2 regions of the Streptomyces sp. NPDC002306 genome follow, and region 1 is predicted to be linked to the other one. Evidence: predicted binding sites of a transcription regulator. Region 1 holds the regulator's gene; the other holds the start of a gene.
The links. The regulator HspR, encoded in region 1, represses chaperone genes until heat shock. The targets are predictions, from matches to a motif close to TTGAGNNNNNNNNNCTCAA.
Positions count from the first base shown of each region.

Region 2: the regulator HspR is predicted to act here: its motif matches at 1,777-1,795, upstream of lon (endopeptidase La).

Region 1 covers NZ_JBSFCK010000002.1:285,755-297,459, reverse strand. The annotation lists gene ACWCQK_RS05715 ((Fe-S)-binding protein) at 1-1,841, opposite strand, end outside; gene ACWCQK_RS05710 (MraY family glycosyltransferase) at 2,037-3,056, shown strand; gene dnaK (molecular chaperone DnaK) at 3,151-4,995, shown strand; gene grpE (nucleotide exchange factor GrpE) at 4,992-5,648, shown strand; gene dnaJ (molecular chaperone DnaJ) at 5,685-6,869, shown strand; gene ACWCQK_RS05690 (heat shock protein transcriptional repressor HspR) at 6,875-7,324, shown strand; gene ACWCQK_RS05685 (fibronectin type III domain-containing protein) at 7,410-9,077, opposite strand; gene ACWCQK_RS05680 (PA14 domain-containing protein) at 9,122-11,161, opposite strand; gene ACWCQK_RS05675 (sugar ABC transporter substrate-binding protein) at 11,468-11,705, shown strand, end outside.
Region 2 covers NZ_JBSFCK010000010.1:97,481-109,185, reverse strand. The annotation lists gene ACWCQK_RS21340 (GNAT family N-acetyltransferase) at 113-829, opposite strand; gene ACWCQK_RS21335 (GNAT family N-acetyltransferase) at 1,080-1,619, shown strand; gene lon (endopeptidase La) at 1,818-4,232, shown strand; gene ACWCQK_RS21325 (lysozyme) at 4,388-5,209, opposite strand; gene ACWCQK_RS21320 (MarR family winged helix-turn-helix transcriptional regulator) at 5,440-5,931, shown strand; gene ACWCQK_RS21315 (protein phosphatase 2C domain-containing protein) at 5,996-6,781, opposite strand; gene ACWCQK_RS21310 (nitrate- and nitrite sensing domain-containing protein) at 7,188-10,079, shown strand; gene ACWCQK_RS21305 (roadblock/LC7 domain-containing protein) at 10,076-10,579, shown strand; gene ACWCQK_RS21300 (DUF742 domain-containing protein) at 10,576-11,007, shown strand; gene ACWCQK_RS21295 (GTP-binding protein) at 10,988-11,629, shown strand; gene ACWCQK_RS21290 (styrene monooxygenase/indole monooxygenase family protein) at 11,655-11,705, shown strand, end outside.

The DNA of each region.
Region 1 (11,705 bases):
ACCGGGACGAGCTTGCCCTCGTCGACCAGGTGCTGGAGCAGCTGGGTGTGGTGGATGACCTCGTAGTCGCCGCCGAGCTGCGGGTATTCGTTGCCGATGGTGTTGAGGCAGTGCGGGCAGGTCGCGACGATCTTCTTCGCCGACCTCGGCTTGCGCGACTCCTCGGTGACCTTGCCGTCGTCGTCGAGTTCCTCGCCGAACGCCGTGTTCAGGGCCATGACGTTCTCCATGCCGAGCTCCTGGAACAGGGGCTCGTTGCCCAGGCGGCGGGCGGAGTCGCCGGTGCACTTCTCGTCACCGCCCATGATCGCGAACTTGACGCCCGCGATGTGCAGCAGTTCGGCGAACGCCTTCGTGGTCTTCTTCGCGCGGTCCTCCAGGGCGCCCGCGCAGCCGACCCAGTACAGGTACTCGACCTCGGTCAGGTCCTCGATGTCGCGGCCGACGACCGGCACCTCGAAGTCGAGTTCCTTCGTCCACTCCAGGCGCTGCTTCTTGGCCAGGCCCCAGGGGTTGCCCTTCTTCTCCAGGTTCTTGAGCATCGTGCCCGCCTCGGACGGGAAGGACGACTCGATCATCACCTGGTAGCGGCGCATGTCGACGATGTGGTCGATGTGCTCGATGTCCACCGGGCACTGCTCGACGCAGGCGCCGCAGGTGGTGCAGGACCACAGGACGTCGGGGTCGATGACGCCGTTCTCCTCGGCCGTGCCGATGAGGGGCCGCTCGGCCTCCGCCAGCGCCGCCGCGGGCACCTCGGCCAGCTGCTCCTGCGACGCCTTCTCCTCGCCCTCCATGGTCTTGCCGCCGCCGGCCAGCAGGTAGGGGGCCTTGGCGTGCGCGTGGTCGCGCAGCGACATGATCAGCAGCTTCGGGGAGAGCGGCTTGCCCGTGTTCCAGGCCGGGCACTGCGACTGGCAGCGTCCGCACTCGGTGCAGGTGGAGAAGTCCAGCAGGCCCTTCCAGGAGAACTGCTCGACCTGGGAGACACCGAACACGTCGTCGTCACCGGGGTCGGTGAAGTCGATCGGCTTGCCGCCCGACGTCATCGGCAGCAGGGCGCCCAGGGCCGTCCCGCCCTTCGCGTCCCGCTTGAACCAGATGTTCGGGAACGCCAGAAAGCGGTGCCAGGCGACGCCCATGTTGGTGTTCAGCGACACCACGATCATCCAGATGAAGGAGACGCTGATCTTGATCATGGCGACCAGGTAGACCAGGTTCTGGAGGGTCGTGACGCTCAGGCCCTTGAAGGCCAGGACCAGCGGGTACGAGGCGAAGTAACCGGCTTCGTAGCTCTCGACGTGGTGCAGGGCGCCCTCGAGGCCGCGCAGGGTGTAGATGGCCAGGCCGATGGTGAGGATGACGTACTCGACGAAGTACGCCTGTCCGGACTTGGAGCCGGCGAAGCGGGACTTGCGGCCCGGACGCGAGGGCAGGTTCAGCAGCCGGATCGCCATCAGGACGAGGATGCCGAGGATGGTCATCACACCGATGAACTCGGTGTACATCTCGAACGGCAGGAAGTCGCCGATGAGGGGCAGCGTCCAGTCGGCCTGGAAGAGCTGTCCGAAGGCCTGCGCCAGGGTCGGGGGCAGCGTCAGGAAGCCGACGGCCACGAACCAGTGGGCCACGCCGACGATGCCCCAGCGGTTCATCCGGGTGTGACCGAGGAACTCCCGGACCAGCGTCACGCTGCGCTGGTAGGGGTTGTCGGTCCGACTCCCGGCGGGGGCCGGCTGCCCCAGCTTGAAGTACCGGACGAACTGACCGATGGCGCGTGCCAGCAGCGCCACGCCGACCACGGTCAGGACCAGCGACACGATGATCGCGGCGAGTTGCATTTCGGGGCTCCTCGGGCCTGCGAGGGTTTCTCGAGCGAGATTACTAAGCGGTAACTTATGCAGTCCGTCTGAGACTACCCGCATCCTCCGCCGCACTGTAGCCAGCCGCTCGGTGATCTGTGTCGCTGAGGGTTGCCTCAGAATCCGATCGTGTTATTCGTACCAAATAGGTACATTTACCTCTAATTTATATCCGTGCTCTACGGGATCGCCGCTGCCGCCGCCGCTCTGCTGCTCACCGCCCTCCTCACATCGCTGCTCCGAACGCCCGCCCGCCGCCTCGGCATCGTCGACCGGCGGCGCCAGCGGCCGGTGCCGCTGCTCGGGGGAGCGGCCGTCGTGCTCGTCACCTGCGCCGTCGCGGCGGCGGGGGACTGGACGGGCGTCGCCCGGCTGGGCGACGGGGTCGGCCGGCTGCTCGTCGCGGGCGCCGCGGTCGCCGCGCTCGGGCTGGTCGGTGACGCGTGGCGGCTGAAGACGCGGTTCCTGGTCGTCGGTACGGCGGTGGCGGCGGCCTGCGTGGTGCCGTACGGCGAGACGGGGGTGCCCGGCGGGCTGCTCGCCGTGGGCTGGGTCGTCTGGGTGGCGCTCGCCTTCAGGGGGCTCGACCACGGCGACGGGCTCGCGGGCACCGTCGGGGTGGTCACCGCCTTCGGAGTGGGCGCCTGCGCCGCCGCGGAGGTCATGGACGGGCTCGCGGTGCTGCTCAGCGTGTTCGCCGCCGCGCTGACCGGGTTCCTCATGCACAACTGGCATCCCGCGCGGGTCGGCCTCGGTGCCTGCGGGTCGCTGTTCACGGGCTTCGTGCTCGCCTCGGCCGCGCTGCTCACCCGGACCGGGTACGGGCTCGTGCCCAGCGCGGGGGTGCTGTTCGCGCTCACGGCGATCGCGAGCGCCGACGCCGTCCTGGTGGTCCTGGCGCGCCGGATCGCCGGGCGGCCGCTGCTGCGCCGGGGGCCCGACCATCTCGGCCACCGGCTGCGGCGGCGCGGGCTCACCGCGCAGGGGGCGACCGTGGTGCTCGGTGCCGGGGCCTTCTCGGCGGTGCTCGTCGGGGTGCTGGTGCACACCGGATGGATCGGTGCGCAGGCCGTGCTCTGGGTGGCGGGAGCGGCGCTGCTCGGCGTGCTCGGGGTGTTGCGCCTCTCTGTGCGCGGCCCGCGACGGTCCGCGTCGGCGCAGGTCAGGCCCCAGTTGCGCGTAAGGAACGGATAAGAGTTGAGTCGCCATGACTCAGCTCTGTTGACCACGGGCCGGGTCTCGTGCACACTTGAGTCCGTTCCACTCAAGTCAGCTGGAGGAAATCACCATGGCACGTGCGGTCGGCATCGACCTGGGCACGACTAACTCCGTCGTCAGCGTTCTGGAGGGCGGCGAGCCCACCGTCATCACCAACGCCGAGGGTGCCCGGACCACGCCGTCCGTCGTCGCCTTCGCGAAGAACGGTGAGGTGCTCGTCGGCGAGGTCGCCAAGCGCCAGGCGGTCACGAACGTGGACCGGACCATCCGGTCCGTCAAGCGCCACATGGGCACGGACTGGAAGATCGAGCTCGACGGCAAGAGCTTCAACCCGCAGCAGATGAGCGCGTTCATCCTGCAGAAGCTGAAGCGTGACGCCGAGGCGTACCTGGGCGAGAAGGTCGCGGACGCGGTCATCACCGTCCCGGCGTACTTCAACGACTCCGAGCGCCAGGCGACGAAGGAAGCCGGCGAGATCGCCGGTCTCAACGTCCTTCGCATCGTCAACGAGCCCACCGCGGCCGCGCTGGCGTACGGCCTCGACAAGGACGACCAGACGATCCTCGTCTTCGACCTCGGTGGCGGCACCTTCGACGTGTCCCTCCTGGAGATCGGCGACGGCGTCGTCGAGGTGAAGGCCACCAACGGCGACAACCACCTCGGTGGTGACGACTGGGACCAGCGTGTCGTCGACTACCTGGTGCAGCAGTTCAGGTCCGGTCACGGCGTGGACCTCGCCAAGGACAAGATGGCCCTCCAGCGTCTGCGCGAGGCTGCCGAGAAGGCCAAGATCGAGCTGTCCTCGTCCACCGAGACCTCGATCAACCTGCCCTACATCACCGCCTCCGCCGAGGGCCCGCTGCACCTGGACGAGAAGCTCACCCGGGCTCAGTTCCAGCAGCTGACGGCCGACCTGCTGGAGCGCTGCAAGACCCCGTTCCACAACGTCATCAAGGACGCCGGCATCCAGCTCGGCGAGATCGACCACGTCGTTCTCGTCGGCGGCTCCACCCGTATGCCCGCCGTCGCCGAGCTCGTCAAGGAGCTGACCGGCGGCAACGAGGCCAACAAGGGTGTGAACCCGGACGAGGTCGTCGCCATCGGCGCCGCGCTCCAGGCCGGTGTCCTCAAGGGCGAGGTCAAGGACGTCCTGCTCCTCGACGTCACCCCGCTGTCCCTCGGTATCGAGACCAAGGGCGGCATCATGACGAAGCTCATCGAGCGGAACACGACGATCCCGACCAAGCGGTCCGAGATCTTCACCACCGCCGAGGACAACCAGCCGTCCGTGCAGATCCAGGTCTACCAGGGCGAGCGCGAGATCGCGGCGTACAACAAGAAGCTCGGGATGTTCGAGCTGACCGGCCTGCCGCCGGCCCCGCGTGGTGTCCCGCAGATCGAGGTCGCCTTCGACATCGACGCCAACGGCATCATGCACGTCACGGCGAAGGACCTCGGCACCGGCAAGGAGCAGAAGATGACCGTCACCGGCGGCTCCTCGCTGCCGAAGGACGAGGTCGACCGCATGCGCCAGGAGGCCGAGAAGTACGCGGAGGAGGACCACGCCCGCCGCGAGGCGGCCGAGGCCCGCAACCAGGGCGAGCAGCTCGTCTACCAGACCGAGAAGTTCCTCAAGGACAACGAGGACAAGGTCCCGGGCGAGATCAAGGCCGAGGTCGAGGCGTCGGTCGAGGAGCTCAAGGCCGCGCTCAAGGGCGAGGACACCGCCGAGATCCGTACCGCCACGGAGAAGGTGGCCGCCGTCTCCCAGAAGCTGGGCCAGGCCATGTACGCCGACGCCCAGGCCGCGCAGGCCGCCGGTGGCGCGTCCGCCGGTGCCGGTGAGGGCAGGGCCGACGACGACGTCGTGGACGCCGAGATCGTGGACGACGAGCGCAAGGACGGTGCCGCGTGACGGAGGAGACCCCGGGCTTCGAGGAGAAGCCCGACGTCCCTTCCGGCGCGACCTCTGACGACGCCGAGCCGAAGGCCGCCGCCCCCTCCGCGGAGGGGGCGGCGGCCCCGGCCGGGGACGCGAACCACACCACCGCTCTGGTGGCCCAGCTGGACCAGGTGCGTACGGCGCTCGGCGAGCGCACGGCGGACCTCCAGCGGCTCCAGGCGGAGTATCAGAACTACCGCCGTCGGGTGGAGCGCGACCGGATCGCGGTCAAGGAGATCGCGATCGCGAACCTCCTGACCGAGCTCATGCCCACGCTGGACGACATCGGCCGCGCCCGGGAGCACGGCGAACTCGTCGGCGGATTCAAGTCCGTCGCGGAGTCGCTGGAGACCGTCGCGGCGAAGATGGGCCTTCAGCAGTTCGGCAAGGAGGGCGAGCCCTTCGACCCGACGATCCACGAAGCCCTGATGCACAGTTACGCGCCGGACGTCACCGAGACGACCTGCGTGGCGATCCTGCAGCCCGGGTACCGGATCGGCGAGCGCACCATCCGCCCCGCGCGGGTGGCCGTGGCCGAACCCCAGCCGGGCGCACAGGCGGTCAAGGCCGAGGACTCGGCCGAGACGGCCGACGACAAGGAGAGCGGTGGCCCGGACGAGGGCTGACGCCGGCGGCGGGGCGAGGAAGGAGGGACGTCGAGGATGAGTACCAAGGACTTCATCGAGAAGGACTACTACAAGGTTCTCGGCGTCCCCAAGGACGCCACCGAGGCCGAGATCAAGAAGGCGTACCGCAAGCTCGCCCGCGAGTTCCACCCGGACGCCAACAAGGGCAACACCAAGGCGGAGGAGCGCTTCAAGGAGATCTCCGAGGCGAACGACATCCTCGGTGACCCCAAGAAGCGCAAGGAGTACGACGAGGCCCGCGCGCTCTTCGGCAACGGCGGCTTCCGCCCGGGGCCGGGCGCGGGCGGCGGCAACTTCAACTTCGACCTGGGCGACCTCTTCGGAGGCGGCGCCCAGCAAGGCGGCGGCGGGGCCGGCGGCTTCGGCGGCGGTATCGGTGACGTCTTCGGCGGACTGTTCAACCGGGGTGGCGCGGGCACCGGCACGCGCACCCAGCCCCGGCGCGGCCAGGACATCGACACCGAGGTCACGCTGAGCTTCACGGAGGCGATCGAGGGCGCGACGGTCCCGTTGCGGATGACCTCGCAGCAGCCGTGCAAGGCCTGTTCCGGCACCGGCGACAAGAACGGCACCCCGCGGGTGTGCCCGACCTGCGTCGGCACCGGCCAGGTGGCGCGGGGTTCCGGTGGCGGGTTCTCGCTGACGGACCCCTGCCCGGACTGCAAGGGCCGCGGTCTGATCGCCGAGCACCCCTGCCTGGAGTGCAAGGGCAGCGGCCGCGCCAAGTCCTCGCGGACCATGCAGGTCCGCATCCCGGCGGGCGTCACCGACGGGCAGCGGATCCGGCTGCGCGGCAAGGGCGCGCCCGGCGAGCGGGGCGGCCCCGCGGGCGACCTGTACGTGGTGGTGCACGTCGACTCCCACCCGGTGTTCGGCCGCAAGGACGACAACCTCACCGTCACCGTCCCGGTGACGTTCACGGAGGCGACGCTCGGCGGCGAGGTGCGGGTACCGACCCTCGGCGGCCCGCCGGTGACGCTGAAGCTGCCACCGGGCACCCCGAACGGCCGCACGATGCGCGCCCGCGGCAAGGGCGCGGTCCGCAAGGACGGCACCCGCGGCGACCTGTTGGTCACCGTCGAGGTGAGTGTTCCGAAGGACCTGTCGGGGAAGGCTCGTGACGCACTGGAGGCGTATCGCGAGGCGACCGCGGGTGAGGACCCGCGGGAGGAGCTGTTCGAGGCCGCGAAGGGAGCTTGAGAGTGATGGACGGCCGCCGGCGTAACCCGTACGAACTGACCGAGGAGACCCCGGTCTACGTCATCTCGGTGGCGGCCCAGCTCTCCGGCCTGCATCCGCAGACGCTGCGCCAGTACGACCGGCTGGGCCTGGTCTCCCCGGACCGCACCGCGGGACGGGGCCGGCGGTACTCGGCCCGTGACATCGAACTGCTGCGTACCGTCCAGCAGTTGTCGCAGACCGAGGGCATCAACCTGGCCGGCATCAAGCGCATCATCGAACTGGAGAACCAGGTCGCCGCGCTCCAGTCCCGGGTCGCGGAGATGGAGGCGGCGCTGGACGGCGCGGCCGCCACGATGCGCCAGCGGGAGGCCGCGGTGCACGCCTCCTACCGGCGGGACCTGGTCCCGTACCAGGAGGTCCAGCAGACGAGCGCGCTGGTGGTGTGGCGGCCGAAGCGGCAGCAGTCCGACTGACCGGCCGGTACCCCGCCGATCCAGGAGAGGCCCGGAGGTTCAGCAGAACCTCCGGGCCTCTCCTGTGCGCTGTGTCCCGCGCGGTTCAGCGACCGACGAAGAAGTCGACGGTCGTGCTCCGCTCGCTCTGGCGCCCGTAGGCGTCCACGGCGGTGACGGTGGCCGTGCACGGGCCGTTGTAGGGCGAGGTCCAGCTGATGGCGCCGGTGGTGGACAGCGAGGTGCCGCTCGACCCGCAGGCGCCGCTGATCTCCCAGGAGTAGCCCCGCAGCACCCGGTCCTCGTCACCCGTGCCGGGCGCGGCCGTGACCTGGATGGGCGAGCGCAGGGGTGCCCCCGAGGAGACCAGGGTCAGCAGCGGTGCGGCGGGTCCGGTCGCGGTGGCCGGGGAGAGCCGGTCGACGACCGCCTGCGCCGAGGGGACCGACTCCGCGCCGGTGCCGTCGACGGTGGTGACGAGGTAGTACGCCGTGCCGCGCGGCGCGGACGTGTCGTCGTAGGAGGACGCCGTGGCGTCGGGGGCGCCGATCAGGGACCAGCCGCCGGTGGCGGACGTGCGGCGGTAGACGCGGAAGCCGGAGACGTCCTGCGCGCCGGGGTCCGAGCTCCAGACGACGGACGTCGACGCGTCGGACGGCGTGCCCTGGACCCCGCTCGGGGCGGGCAGGGCCGAAGCGGCGGGGAGGGTGACCGTGACCGGCAGGGAGGCCGGTCCGACGTTCATCGCGGTGTCGACGGCCCGCACGGTGTACCGGTACGCCGTGCCCGGCTCCGCCAGGACATCCGTGTACGACGTCCCGAACACCGTCTCCGGGCCGTCCAGGTCCTGCCGGCCCTCCGGCGCCCCCCACACCTCGTAGTGGTGGACGTCCTTCGCCGAAGACGCCTGCCAGAAGAGGGAGTTGCCCGCTGTGGTGCCGAGCGCCGTCAGGCCGGTGACCTGCGCCGGCGCGGTCCGGTCCACGGTGACGACGGTCCGGTCCACCGAGCCGGCCGACTCGTTGCCCGCCTTGTCGTAGGCCCGGACCTGGTACACGTACGTCTCGCCGGTCGGCGGCAGGGCCGCGTCGGTGTACGAGGCGGCCGTGGTGGACGCCAGCCGGGTCCAGGCGGTGGCCGCACCGGACGCCGGACGCCGGTAGACCCGGTACCCCGCGAGGTCCATCTCCTGGTTCTTCGCCCAGGTGAGCCGGGCCGCGCCGGTCGCCTGGGTGTACGTCAGGGCGGGGGCCGCCGGGGCGAGCGGCTTCACCTTGTCGACGCTCGCGGACGTGCGGGGCGTGTAGGCGAACTTGACGTTGGCGTTGCCGGTCCAGTTCACGTAGTCGACGCGGACGGTGTGGCGGCCCTTGGGCAGGGTGAGGTTGACGGCCTTGGACGTCGTGGTCGAGCCGTTCTTCCAGAGGTCGACCTTGCGGGAGTTGTCGACGTAGACGCGGATGCCGTCCTGGGCGGCGACCGAGAGGGTGAAGGGGCCGCCCGAGCCGAAGTCGCGGGTGACGCTCCAGCGGACCGCGAAGTTGTTCGTCGGCAGGCCGGAGGTCGGGGCCTTGGCGCCCCACTTCTCGTCGATCGCGCTGTCGCAGTCGGTCTTCTTCGCCGTGCCCGAGAAGGTGGTGTTCGCGAAGAACTGCCGCTTGTACACCGGTGAGGTACAGCTGACGGCCGCCGACGCGGGGGCGGCGACGGCCGTGAACAGGCCCGCGGTGGTGGCGAGGACGACCGTGGTGGCCGTGAGGGTGCTGGTTCTCATCTTCGTTCTCTTGCTCGTTCTTGTGCTTGTTCTTGTGCTTGTTCTCATGCGGGGCGCGGGAGGGACGCGGCCCAGTCGACGTTGGAGAAGGCTTCCGTGCCGTCCGGCGCGACGACCGAGAGCACGTAGTGGTTGGTCGTGCCGGTCGGCGCGTCCAGGTCCAGGTACCGGGTGGTCGTGGGGGCCAGGGGCACGTCGGTCAGACGGGCCCACCGTCCGGCCGCGCGGTCCCAGCGGTAGACGTGGACGCCGAGGGAGTCGGCCGCTTCGCAGTCGATCGAGAGGATGCCGGCGCCCGTGGAGGTGGCGTCGCTGTAGAGCCAGCAGGGCGCGGTCTCGGCCGGGATCTCCGAGGGCGTGAGGTCGAGCTGGGTGACGTCGGTCCCGGTGATGGTGGGACTCCACTCGCCGCCGATCTCGTCCTCGTACGTCAGGGAGTTGCCGTAGCGGTCGACGGCGACGACGAAGTAGGTCCGGCTGTCGCCGTGCGCCCCGTACGGGCCGTCGAGGTACTCGCTGGTGCCGGCGTCGACCTCGGCCACGAACTCGTGGGTGCCCGCGTACGGGCCGCGCCGGTAGATCCAGTACTCGTCCAGGTCGGCCACCGTGGCGTCGTCCCAGTCGAGCTTGACGCCGTACTCGAGGGGTTCGGCGTGCAGGCCCGTGACGGGCGGCGGCGGGACCTCGTCGCCCGAGGTGGTGATGGTGACCTCGGCGGAACCGGTGGACCACAGGCCCGCGGTGTTCTGGCGGTGCAGCTTGTAGTGGTACGTCTCGCCGTGCCGTACGTCGTTGTCGTGGCAGCTGCGGATCGTGTTGCCGTCCGCGTCGGTGCTGGTCCGGGGCGTGTTGCAGCGGGCGAGCGTCCACTGGCGGGAGCCGTCCGCGGAGGCCGCCGAACGGTAGACCCGGTAGTCGGCCGTGTCGCCGCCCGCGGGCTCCTTCCAGGTGACCTGCACACCCCAGTCGGTCGAGGAGAGGGTCACGCCGGACGGCACGGTGATGGTCGGCGTCGCCTGCGCGATCGCGGAGTCCGCGGTGTTCCCGGCCGTGTCGACCGCGCTGACCTTGTACTCGTACACCTTGCCGTACTGCACCGGGCTGTGCCGGTAGCCGGTGGCGGTGGTCTCGGTGAGCAGGGTGTAGCGGGACGCCGAGGCCAGCTTGCCGTAGACCTGGTAGCGGACCGCGTCCGCCGACGCCGTCCAGGACAGGTCGTTGGCGTCCTGCGTGGCCGTGGCGGTCAGGACCGGCGTGCCGGGCGGGGTGACGTCGGGGGAGGGGACGGGTCCCTTGCTCGCCGCGCCCGTCGACTCGTTGCCGGCCTTGTCGTAGGCGCGGACCTGGTAGTAGTACTTCTGGCCCGTGCACGGCGGGCGGTCGCCGAAGGCGAGCTGGGTGGTCGTGCCGACCTTCGTCCAGGTGCTCGTGCCCTCGGCCTGACGGTAGATCCGGTAGCCGGCGAGGTCCATCTCCTGGTTGCGCGCCCACACCAGGTACGCGACCACCTCGGTCGGCGACTCCGGGACGTAGTCCCACGTGACACCGGCCGGCGTACGCGGCCGGACCTTGTCGACGGTCGCCGAGGTGTTGGGCGCGTAGGCCAGCTTGACGTTCGCCGAGCCCGTCCAGTTGACGTAGTCCACGCGCAGGGTGTGCTTGCCCGCCGGGATCGTGACGTTGACGGTCTTCTTCGTCGTGGTCGAGCCGTTCTTCCAGAGGTCGACCTTGCGGGAGTTGTCGACGTAGACGCGGATGCCGTCCTGGGCGGCGACCGCGAGGGTGAAGGGGCCGCCGGAGCCGAAGTCGCGGGTGACGCTCCAGCGGACCGCGAAGTTGTTCGTCGGCAGGCCGGAGGCCGGGGCCTTGGCACCCCAGTTCTCGTCGATCACGCTGTCGCAGTCGGTCCGCTTCGGGGTGCCCGAGAAAGCGGTGTTCGCGTAGAACTGCCGTTTGTACACCGGTGAGGCGCAGTTCGTCGCGGCAACGGCGGGGACGGCGGCGGTGGTGAGGAGGCCGCCGGCGGTGGCGAGCACGACGGCGGTGGCGGTCGCCGTGGACGTGCGTCGTCTGGCTGGGTTCATTCGGTCCTCTGGTCGGGATCGGCACGGGAGTTCTGTTCCGTCGGGATCACGACTCGCGAAGAGTGGGATTGGTTGTACGGATCTTTGCCTACGCGTGAACTCCCCTTGGGTGGAGGGTCCGTGGCGAGCGCCTGGAGGCGTGTTCGCAGCGTGTTCACGAGCGGCTTCGGGCTAAGCGGAGCGTGATGTTGCTATCTCGTTAAGTAGTTCTGCTTGACGGCGATGGTTGCCGACGCGTTGGCTTTTCAGACACCTGGGTCACCATGTCGCACCCATGTCCGGAACACACCTGAAGTGAGTCCCCGAATGCGTCGTATCGCCATATCCGTGGCCGCGTCCACGATGACCCTCTCGCTGGCCGGTTGCGGCATGCTCGACGCGACGGGGGGCACCGACGACGCAAGCCCGAGGAAGGGCAACGACATCACGGTCGGTGTGCTGCTGCCGGAGAAGAAGAACACGCGCTACGAGTTGTTCGACTACCCCATCATCAAGAAGAAGGTCGCCTCCCTCACCAACAACGAGGGCAGGACGGTGTACTCCA
Region 2 (11,705 bases), on a different contig from region 1:
AGGTTCGAGCCGGGACCCAGGCGAGCGCAACGCACTTTCCCGGCCGCGCGTTCGACGCGCGGCCAAGCGAATCGGTGCCGGAGTCGGAGCCGGTGCCAGGCGCCGACGCTGTTCAGGCGGAGGCGGAGGCGATGGCGGCGGGTGTCGTGGGGCGGGTGAACCTCGCGCTCGTGAGCGGTGCCACCACCCGCCAGCCCAGCGTCTCGTACAGCGCCCGCCCCGCCGGGGTACCGGCCAGCACGCCGGTCTCCGCCCCCTGCTCGGCCGCCGCCCGCTGGAGCGTCCGCATCACCGTGCCGCCGAGCCCGCGCCGCCGGTGTGCGGGCGACGTCTCGATCTGGTCGGCGACGGCGGTCCCGCCGACCGGGGTGATCTGGCCGCGCGCGGCCAGGGAGCCGTCGGGGGCCGTGACCATCGCGCGGATCACGCCGCCGCGCGACCAGACGCGCGGCCGGTAGCCGTCCGGGAGGTCCGCCAGGCCGCCCGCCCCCGGGACCGAAGCCGACGCGGGACCCGGCCGGGGGACCGTCAGCGGGACCGTCATCAGGTAGCCCGGCTCGGGGTCCACCCACCAGCCCGCGCCCAGCAGGCCCGCGACCACGGAGGGGTCGTGGAAGACCTTGAGCCACACCCCGTCCCCCGTCACCGCGTCGGCCACCTTGCGCACCGCCGCCCCGTCGACGGCGTCCCCGACCGCGCCGAAGACGTGCCGCGTGACCTGGCGTTCCAGGCCCACGTCGATCGTGCAGCCCCAGGGCTCGATCACCGGCGGGGCCGCCCCGCGCGAGACGACCCATCCGTCGACCCAGCTCCGGACGATTCCGTCCATGACATCCCCCTGTAACAGTCGTAGGCGGTGTGTAGGCATTACCGAGAGGACCATATGCCGGGCGGCACCCTTCTCGACAGTGGTCTCTACAGGCGGCCTCTAAAAGGTGGCCCAGACAGGCGGACGATTGCCGCAGGAAAGCGCGGAGGACGGGGGCGGTGGCCGTCGGTGAGGGTAGGGGCAGTGGGTCGGTGGCCTGATCCATCCGCCGGTCTTGATCGCTGCCGAGCCCGCTGATTACGTGGCGGGCATGACCGAACTCGGATCCGTCGCCTGGCCGCCTGCCCCGATCAGGACCGAGAGGCTCGTGCTCCGCGAGCCCGAGGCCCGGGACCGTGCGGCGTTCGTCGAGCTGCTGGCGTCGCCGGAGGTGCACGCCTACCTCGGCGGTCCCCGCCCGCGTGACGAACTCGAGCGCGAACTGCCCGCGGCGCCCGAGCGGTGGCCCGGGAGTTTCGTCGTCGATCTCGACGGATCGATGATCGGCCACATCCTGCTCAGGAGGGCGACGGAGCACCGCCGTCCGGCCGCCGCGGGGAAAGCCGACCTCGGCTACCTGTTCCTGCCGCGGGCGTGGGGATCCGGGTACGCCGCCGAGGCGTGCGCGGCGGCACTCGACTGGTTCGACGGCGTCCTTCCCGGCGAGCCGGTGGTGCTCACCACCCAGTCCGCCAACGTCGGCTCGATGCGCCTCGCGGCGAAGCTCGGGTTCACCGAGGTGGAGCGGTTCCAGGCCTGGGACGCCGAGCAGTGGCTCGGCGTGCGGTCCCCGGTCACGCCCTCCGCGTGAGCTGGTGCTCGACCGTGCGGATCGGTGACTCGACAGCACCGCCGGGAGACGGCCCGTCAGGCGGGCCCCGGCGCCAAGAGGCCCACGTCGAAGGGCACGACCGACGTGATCGCTCAGAGCGAACAGACGTCGGGGAACATTCGGAGGCTCACGTGCATTGAGTCGGCATAGCTCAACTTGAGTGCCGAAGGGGAGATCATGGCTTCGACGTCCACATCGCTCACTCTGCCTGTGCTGCCGCTCGACGACGAGGTCGTGCTGCCCGGGATGGTGGTACCGCTCGACCTGAACGACGCCGACGTACGGGCCGCCGTGGAGGCCGCCCAGGCCGCCTCGCGGTCCGAGCCCGGTAAGCCCAGGGTGCTGCTGGTGCCGAGGATCGACGGTACCTACCCGGGCACCGGTGTGCTCGGCACGGTCGAGCAGGTCGGCCGGCTGGCCGACGGCGACCCGGGCGCGCTGATCCGCGGCCGGGGCCGGGTGCGCATCGGCGCCGGCACGACCGGACCGGGTGCCGCGCTGTGGGTCGAGGGGACCCGGATCGACGAGAGCGTGCCCGAGCCGCTGCCCGGTCACGTCACCGAACTGGTCAAGGAGTACAAGGCCCTCGCCACCGCCTGGCTGCGCAAGCGCGGCGCCTGGCAGGTGGTGGACCGTGTGCAGGCCATCGACGAGGTCTCCACGCTCGCCGACAACTCCGGCTACTCGCCGTTCCTGACCACCGAACAGAAGGTGGAACTGCTGGAGACCACCGATCCGGTGGCCCGTCTGAAGCTCGCCACCCAGCAGCTGCGCGACCACCTCGCCGAGCAGGACGTCGCCGAGACGATCGCGAAGGACGTCCAGGAAGGCGTCGACAAGCAGCAGCGGGAGTTCCTGCTCCGGCGCCAGCTGGAAGCGGTGCGCAAGGAACTGCGCGACCTGAACGGCGAGAAGGACGGCGAGGAGTCCGACGACTACCGCTCCCGTGTCGAGGCCGCCGACCTCCCCGAGACGGTCCGTGAGGCCGCCCTCAAGGAGGTCGACAAGCTGGAGCGGTCCAGCGACCAGTCGCCCGAGGGCTCGTGGATCCGCACCTGGCTCGACACCGTGCTGGAACTGCCGTGGAACGAGCGGACCGAGGACGTGTACGACATCCAGGGCGCCAAGGCGGTCCTGGACGCCGAGCACGCGGGTCTGGAGGACGTGAAGGAGCGGATCACCGAGTACCTGGCGGTCCGCAAGCGCCGTACCGACCGCGGCCTGGGTGTCATCGGCGGCCGGCGCGGCGGTGCCGTACTCGCCCTGGTGGGCCCGCCTGGTGTCGGAAAGACCAGCCTGGGTGAATCGGTCGCCCATGCCATGGGACGCAAGTTCGTGCGGGTCGCCCTCGGCGGCGTCCGTGACGAGGCCGAGATCCGCGGCCACCGGCGTACGTACGTCGGCGCGCTGCCCGGCCGCGTGGTCCGCGCGATCAAGGAGGCCGGGTCCATGAACCCGGTGGTCCTGCTCGACGAGATCGACAAGGTGGGCTCCGACTACCGCGGCGACCCGGCCGCGGCGCTGCTCGAAGTCCTCGACCCGGCGCAGAACCACACCTTCCGCGACCACTACCTGGAGGTCGAGCTCGACCTGTCCGACGTGGTGTTCCTCGCCACCGCCAACGTGCTCGAGGCGATCCCGGAGGCCCTGCTCGACCGTATGGAGCTGGTCCGCCTGGACGGTTACACCGAGGACGAGAAGGTCGTCATCGCCCGTGACCACCTGCTGCCGCGCCAGCTGGAGCGGGCGGGGCTCGGCGACGACGAGGTGGTCCTGGACGAGAGCGCGCTGCGCAGGCTCGCCGGCGAGTACACGCGCGAGGCGGGTGTCCGCACCCTGGAGCGGTCCCTCGCGCGGCTGCTGCGCAAGGTGGCGGCCCAGCACGAACTGGGCGAGCGCGAGCTGCCGTTCACCATCACGGACGGTGACCTGCGCGCGCTGATCGGCCGGCCGCACCACGTGCCCGAGTCGGCCCAGGACCCGGCCGAGCGCCGTACGGCCGTCCCCGGTGTGGCCACCGGGCTCGCGGTCACCGGCGCGGGCGGCGACGTCCTGTTCGTCGAGGCGTCGCTGGCCGACCCGGAGACGGGCGCGGCGGGCCTGACCCTCACCGGTCAGCTGGGCGACGTGATGAAGGAGTCGGCGCAGATCGCGCTCAGCTTCCTGCGGTCGCACGGCGCCGAACTGGAACTGCCGGTCGCCGATCTGAAGGACCGGGGTGTGCACATCCACTTCCCGGCGGGCGCGGTCCCCAAGGACGGTCCGAGCGCCGGCATCACGATGACGACGGCCCTCGCGTCGCTGCTGTCGGGCCGGCTGGTCCGTACGGACGTGGCGATGACCGGCGAGGTCTCGCTGACCGGGCGGGTGCTGCCGATCGGCGGGGTGAAGCAGAAGCTGCTCGCCGCGCACCGGGCGGGGGTCACCACCGTGATCATCCCCAAGCGCAACGAGCCCGACCTGGACGACGTCCCGGCGGAGGTGCTGGACAAGCTCGACGTCCACGCCGTCACGGACGTCCGCCAGGTCCTGGAACTGGCGCTGGCACCGGCCACGAACAGCGCGGCGCCGGAGGTTCCGGTGGCGGCGTGACGGACGCCATCGGATGAGGAAGGCCCGGGCCCTCGTGAGGGAGGTCCGGGCCTTCGTCGTGCCGGGTGGTCGGGTGCGCGGGCAGGCGCGCGGGTGTTCGGCGCCGGTCGGTGCGCGCGGGGCGGGCGTGCGGCGCCGCCCGGTGCGCGCGGGGGTCAGCCGTTGGCGAGTGCCACCACCCGGTCGAGCGCCCCGTTGAACTTGTCGTGGTCGCCGACCGTGGGGCCGGACGACGTGTACTGCCACATCGTGTAGTACGACCAGCCGGCCGGCAGGGTCCCCGGGCCGGTCGCGTACCGCGCGATCCACAGCGGGTTGGCGGCCGCGAAGCCGCCGTAATTGCCGGTGCACTGGGTCCACCAGGAGGTGGCCGTGTAGATCACCGCGTCGCGGCCGGTGCGGGCCCTGTAGGTGTTCAGGAAGTCCGCGATCCAGCCGACCATCGCGCCGGCCGTCTTGCCGTAGCAGGCGGCGCCGTACGGGTTCCACTCGATGTCGAGGGCGCCCGGCAGCGTCCTGCCGTCCCTGGACCAGCCGCCGCCGTGGTCGACGAAGTAGTTGGCCTGGGCGGCGCCGCCGGTGGTGTCGGGGGTGGCGAAGTGGTAAGCGCCGCGGATCATGCCGACGTTGTAGGAGCCGTTGTACTGCTGGGCGAAGTACGGATTCGTGTAGTACGTGCCTTCCGTGCCTTTGGCGTACGCCCACTTGACCCCGCTGCTCCACAGGGTCGACCAGGCGACGTCGCCCTGGTGGCCGGAGACGTCGACACCCTCCGTCTGTGTGGCGTCACCCGTGGTGGGGGTTCCGCCCTGGCCGTCGTGGGCCACCACGCCCATGCCCATCTCGGCGGTGCCGCGGGCCGGGACGCCGGCCGCCCGGGCGGTGGCGGGGAAGGTGAGGGAGAAGGCGGCGAGCAGGAGCGCGACGGCGGCGGTGGCGGCGCGCGTGAGCATGGAGCCGGACCTGTGCACGGGCATGACGTGCCTCCGAGGCTTGGAGGTGGGGGGAAGGGGTCGGATCACCCACGCTTGTGGCGTGGGCATGCCATGCGTTGCCTGGTAAAGAAGCTACGCACGTGGACGAGGCCGTGGGAAGGGGGTCCGGGGGCTGCCGTTGGTCTGAGCCTGCGAAATACTGGCGGAGCTGCGGCGATGACGGATTGTGGCGAGAACTTTCAGGATCGGGCAACCGGATCAGGAGTGCTGACGTGCACGAGGGTGGAAACGGCGACGCACAGCGAGACGAGGTGCGGGCGCTGCGCGGTGGCGCGGACCAGGAATTCCTCTCCCTGGAGCGCGAGTTGACGGTGCTCCTGCGACGCGCGCGGGCCAGCCAGGGCGAGATGGCCCGTGAGGTCCACCCGGACCTGGAGTCCGCCGCGTACGGGTTGCTCGTGCGGCTGGAGGAGTGCGGCCGGCAGCGTGCCACCGAGCTCGCCGGCTACATCGGCGTCGGCAAGGCCACCATGTCCCGGCAGCTGCGCGCCCTGGAGGAACTCGGCCTGGTCACCCGCGAACCGGATCCCGCGGACGGCCGGGCCTGGCTGGTGGACCTCACGCCGGAAGGCCGCGGCCGGGTCGGCAAGGTGCGCGAGGCCCGCCGGGGGCGGTACGTGAACCAGCTCGCGCACTGGGACCGCGGCGAGGTCGCGGAACTGGCCCGGTTGCTGCAGCAGTTGAACCGGCAGACGGAGAAGTAGCAGCGAGCGGCGGTGCCGTCCTCGGGGCGGGCGCCGGATCCCGCCCCGCGGTTCTCCCCGCGCCTCACCATTCCACGTAGACGGCCGTCGCGTCGTCGTGCGTCTTGCTCCGCCCCAGGTACCGGCGTTCGGTATCGGCGAGTTCCAGCTCCCTGACCCGGTCCACCAGGGCCCGTGGCCCTTCCTTCCGTACGAGGGTGAAGCAGGCCGCCCAGTCGCCCTCCCGGAACTTCTCCACCCAGCGCGTCGCCCCGTCCGTGAGCGCGGCCAGGGCGTCGACCCCGGCGCGCGGCACGGTGCCGGTCACGGCACGGGCGGCCACCGCCGGATCGGCCGCCGCGGTGAAGAAGCCGCCCTCCTTGTTGCGGACGGTGGCGTCCACGACGGCGTCGGTGGCGAGGGAGGAGCGGGGCAGCCGGGCGATGCGGTCGTCCAGGACCGGGGTGACCGTGCCGTCCGGGGACCGGAGCAGCAGAGCCGAGTCGGAGAGCACCAGGTACTCCACGGTTTCCCGGGACCAGCGGGCGAGGACGACGGTTGCCTGTGGAGTGCGCGGGTGAGAAAGGTCACAGGTGTCCGCGTGGGCCTCCGCGGTGCGGGAGATGGCACGGCTGAGCGCCTCGGCCAGGGGGACATCCGGGCGGGAAACGGTCAGTTCGGTCAGGGCGCCGCCCAGGCGCGCGGTGTACCAGGGGACCGTATGAAGACAGCCGGTGGCGCCTTGCGGTGGCGTCACGCCGTCCAGGACGACGAGTGAACCACCCTGTCCGGAAGCGGGTAGTCCGACACTGGCGAAGTCCTCGTTGGGGTGGTCCCGGCGGCCGGGCTCCGACACAAGTTCGGTACGCATTCGGCCAGTCTGCACGACCCCTTCACAAGGTGCGCGAAAGGCTGCCATCCGTCGCCGCATCCCTGTACCGGCGCAGGTCAGACGCCTGGTTTGCGGGGAATGGGACGCTCCGGGAAGGTGTGGCGGCGAATACTGCCAAAGCCCGTCGCCCACGTCCAACCGGCCCGCCGGACAGGGCCGTGACCCGCGCCTCGGGAACTTGCCCACCAACTCCCCTCCGATGTTCACTCCTTCGGGTGGCGGGTCAGATGATGCGGGACCGCTGCCCACTGGCACTGGAAGGGTCGAGGGCCGGTGGGGGTGCCCCCTGCTCGGGCGAAGCCGAGAGCTCCGGGGAGGCCGTACGAGCCCATTGACGGAACGTCATCCGGGCCCATGGGTACACGAATCAGGAATGCGAGCACCGGTGCAGAAGACGCGGCCTCGGCGCACAGGAAAGAAGTCGGCCTCCGAAGGGGACGCGCAGAGCACCTCCGTCGGCAGGGGCCGTCCCACCCACGTACGCAACCGGCTCATCGTCGCCGTGGCCGTGGTGGCCGCGGCCGTCGCCGGCGCGGGAGCCCCTTCGTTGCTGACCGCCTCCGGGCAGGTCGGTGACTCCCAGAATCTGGTGACACTCGCCGGGCAGACCCAGGACGCGCTGGTGCTGGCCCACTCGCTCGCCGACGAGCGGGACGAGGTCACCTCCTACGTCGCGGCGGGCCGGCCCAAGTCCAAGGCGCCCGCGGAGCAGCGCAGCGCCCGGGTCGACCGGCTGGCGGAGGACCTGCGCGCCGACCCCGACGCGCCGGCCTCGCTGCGGGCCGACCTCGACGAGGTCGCGGCCGTGCGCAGAGCGGCGCTCACCGGCAAGAGCAGTGCTCTGGAAACACACCGGGCCTACTCCGCCGCCATCACCGAACTCCACCGGCTCGCGGAGCGGCTGGCCGAACAGATGCCGGTCCGCGCGGGCTCCGGCGCGTACGCCCTCGCCGAGCTCGACTCCGCCGTCCAGCAGGCCGCCGCCGCCCGTGGGCTGCTGCTGGCCGCGCTCAGCGTGCCGACGGAGACCGAGACGGTCCTCAGCCCCACCACCGGCCTGCCGGTCACGGTCCAGGTCTCCTCCGACGCCGACACCGAGCAGCGCGACGCCCTCACGGCCGCCGCCCAGCAGGCCCGGCTGCGCTCCGACGCGGCTCTCCTCGACTTCCGCGACTCCGCGCCCAAGTCGGCCATCTCCTCCTACGACTCCACGGTCACCGGCCCCGAGGTCGACACCGCGGACCGGTACCTCGCCCGGCTCACCGACCAGCCGGAGCTGTCCGACGGCGAACTCGCCACCAGCGCCAAGAAGCTCGACGCGGCCCTCACCGCCCGCGTCGAGCTGATGCGCGGCGCGGAGTCCTCGCTCTACGAGCACCGCGCCAAGGACCTCGCCACGCTGCGCGACGACGACGTCACCGCGCTGGAGATCCGTGTCGCCGCCCTGGGCGCGCTGCTGCTGCTCACTCTCGGCATCGCCACCGCCATGGCCCGCTCCCTCACCCGGCCGCTCTCCGTGCTGCGGCGCGGTTCGGCCCGGCTGGCGGACGCCGAGCACCCCGCCGCCGAGGAACCCGTCAAGTTCACCGGCCGCAACGACGAGTTCGCCCAGGTCGTCCGCTCGGTCAACGCCCTGCACGCGCACGCCGCCGCCCTCCACGAGCGCATCGCCACCCTGGAGGCCGACCGCAAGCACCTCGTCGGCCAGCGCCAGAAGATGGCCGACGCCCGCGAGGAGCTGCGCGCCGATCTCACCGATTCCGCCGCCCAGCTGGAGCGGCTGCGCACCAGCATCGGCGGCACCTTCGTCAACCTCGCGCTGCGCACCCTCGGCCTGGTCGAGCGGCAACTCGCGGTGATCGAGGGCCTGGAGGACCGCGAGCAGGACCCGGACCGCCTGGCCACCCTCTTCAAGCTGGACCACTTCGCCACGGTCATGCGCCGGCACAGCGAGAACCTCCTCGTGCTGGCCGGCACCGAGCACGTCCAGCAGCACGCCGGCCCCGTCCCGCTCGTCGACGTGGTCCGGGCGGCGGTCAGTGAGATCGAGCGCTACGACCGGGTGCGCATCGCCGCGCTGCCGCCGCACGCGCACATCGCCGGGTTCGCCGCCGACGACCTCTCGCACCTGCTGGCCGAACTCATGGAGAACGCCACCTCGTTCTCCCCGCCCGACGTGCCCGTCGAGGTCTCCGCCTGGCTCCTGGAGAACGGCGAGGTCATGCTCTCCGTCCAGGACGAGGGCATCGGCACGACGGACGAGCGGCTGACCCGGCTCAACGCCCGCCTCGCCGACTTCGACCCCGAGTCCCCTTACGACCAGGAGGGCGCGGAGGGTCTCGGGCTCGGCCTGTACGTGGTGGCCCGGCTGGCCCACCGGCACGGTGTGCGGGTGCAGTTGCGGGAGCAGAAGCAGGGCGGCATCGCGGCCGTCGTCGTCCTCCCGCGGAACCTGCTCGCGGCGGCCCCGCCGTCCGCCGTCCCGTCGGCCGAACCGGCGGCCGGCGGCCCGCAGGCCTACAGCCTGCCGGGCGCCGACGCGGAGGCCAACTCCAACGTCCTGCGGGGCCGTTCGGCCGGGGACGACCCGCTGGTCGCCCTCGCGGAGAAGGCGGTACGGGACTCCTCGGACACCGATCCGGACGTAGCGCGGCCGGACGTGCCGCACGCGGACGTACCCCGGCCGGACGTGACCGGCGTGGGCACACCGGAGACGGACGCACCGCAGACGGACGCACAGCAGCCCGACGTACGACAGGCACCGCTGTCCGTGCCGCCGCAGGGCGGGTCGGTCGTCCCTCCCGAGACGCCCGCCGAGACCACCATGGTGCTGACGCCGGTACCCGCGGCCGAGACGGCCCCGGCACCCGAGCGGTCCACACCCGAGGCGCCCGAGGTGCCCGAGACGCCGGTGGAGCCGTACGCGCCCGCCGCGCGGCCCCGCCCCGTCGCCGACCCCTACGTGATCGGCCCCGACGCCCACGAGCGCACCCCCGACGAGGTCGAGGACCCGGTCACCAGCAAGGGGCTGCCCAAGCGCACCCCGAAGATCTCCGCGCCCGCCCAGGCACCACGGCAGCGCACCGGCTCCGTCGATGCCGAGGCACTGCGCCGCCGACTCGGTGGTTTCCGCCGGGGGGCGGAGGCCGGACACCGTGACGTGGCGGAGGAGATCGCCGAGGAGACGGCCCAGAACCACGTTCCGGCCACCGGAACCGCACGACCCGCACAAGGCCAGGAAGCCACGGGGGGCACCGTCGAGGAGGCAAGCAGTTGACCGCGCCCAGTACCTTCGGCCTGAGCAGCGAAGCTCGTAACCTGCACTGGCTGCTGAGCAACCTCGTGGAGGAGGTGCCAGGCATCCAGTCGGTCGCGGTGGTCTCGTCGGACGGGCTGCTCCTGCTGTCCTCCGACCCCGGCCGCACCGCCGAGGCCCGCGCCGCCCACGACGACAAGCCCGCCGGCCCACGCGGTTCCTCCGCCGACCTCGCCACCATCGTCTCCGGCATCGGCAGCCTCACCGTCGGCGCCGCCAAGCTGATGACGTTCGGCGGGGTCAGGCACACCATGGTCGCCATGGAGGAGGGCAGCCTGTTCGTGATGTCGATCAGCGACGGCTCGCTGCTCGGCGTCCACGGCGCCGCGGACTGCGACATGAGCGTCGTGGCGTACCACATGGCGCTGTTCGTCGGCCGCGCCGGCCACGTCCTGACCCCGGAACTCCGCAACGAACTGCGGAAGTCCCTGGAGAGCGAGCCGACGGAGAGCGCCCGATGAGCACCGCGCCCGGAAACTCCAGGCCGCACCTTCCGGTGCGCGGCGGCGACCGCAAGCCCGCCCGCGTCCGCCCCTACTCCCTCACGGGCGGCCGTACGCGCTTCGGGCACGTCCTCCTCGTCGAGACGTTCGTGGCCGCCACCGCCGCGATCGAGGCGGCGGAGGAGCGCAAGGAACTGACGAATGGTTCCCTCAGCACCCGGGTCATGCCGGAGATGCGGGCCATCGTCGAACTGTGCCGCCGTATGCGCACGGTGGCCGAGATCGCCGCGCTGCTGAAGATGCCGCTCGGTGTGGTCCGCGTGCTGCTGAGCGACCTGGCGGACCAGGGAAAGATCCGTGTGTACGGAACCGGTACCGGCCACGGCGTGGGCCGTCCGGACCGCGCACTGCTGGAAAGGGTGCTGAGTGGACTCCGTCGTCTCTGACGCCGCCGCTGCGGGCGTCTCCCCGCCGGTCGAACCCGACGGGCCGTTGCAGCCGTGGCAGACGGACCGCACCCGCGCTCCGATCGCGACGAAGATCGTGGTCGCGGGCGGGTTCGGCGTGGGCAAGACCACGCTGGTCACGGCGGTCTCGGAGATCACGCCCCTCCAGACGGAGGCGCTGATGACCGAGGCGAGCGAGGAGACCGACGACCTCACCGCCACGCCCGGCAAGCTGACCACCACCGTGGCCATGGACTTCGGCCGCATCACGCTCGACGACGACCTGGTGCTCTACCTGTTCGGCACGCCGGGCCAGCAGCGGTTCTGGTTCATGTGGGACGACCTGGTGCGCGGGGCGATCGGCGCGGTCGTGCTGGCCGACACCCGCCGCCTGAAGGACTGCTTCCCGGCGCTGGACTACTTCGAGAGCTGCGGGCTGCCGTACGTCGTCGCGGTCAACCACTTCGACGAGAGCGAGCGGTTCGAGCCGGAGGACGTGAGGGAGGCGCTGACGATCCCCGCGCACATACCTGTAATGATCATGGATGCGCGCCGCCGGATCTCGGTGATCGAGACCCTCCTGTCCCTCGTGGGCCACGCGCTCGACGAAACCCCTGAGTAGTCGCGATCTAGGAGCCAACACCCGCATGCGGAAGATACTCGTCGTCGGAGCCGGCCAGTCCGGTCTCCAGCTCGCC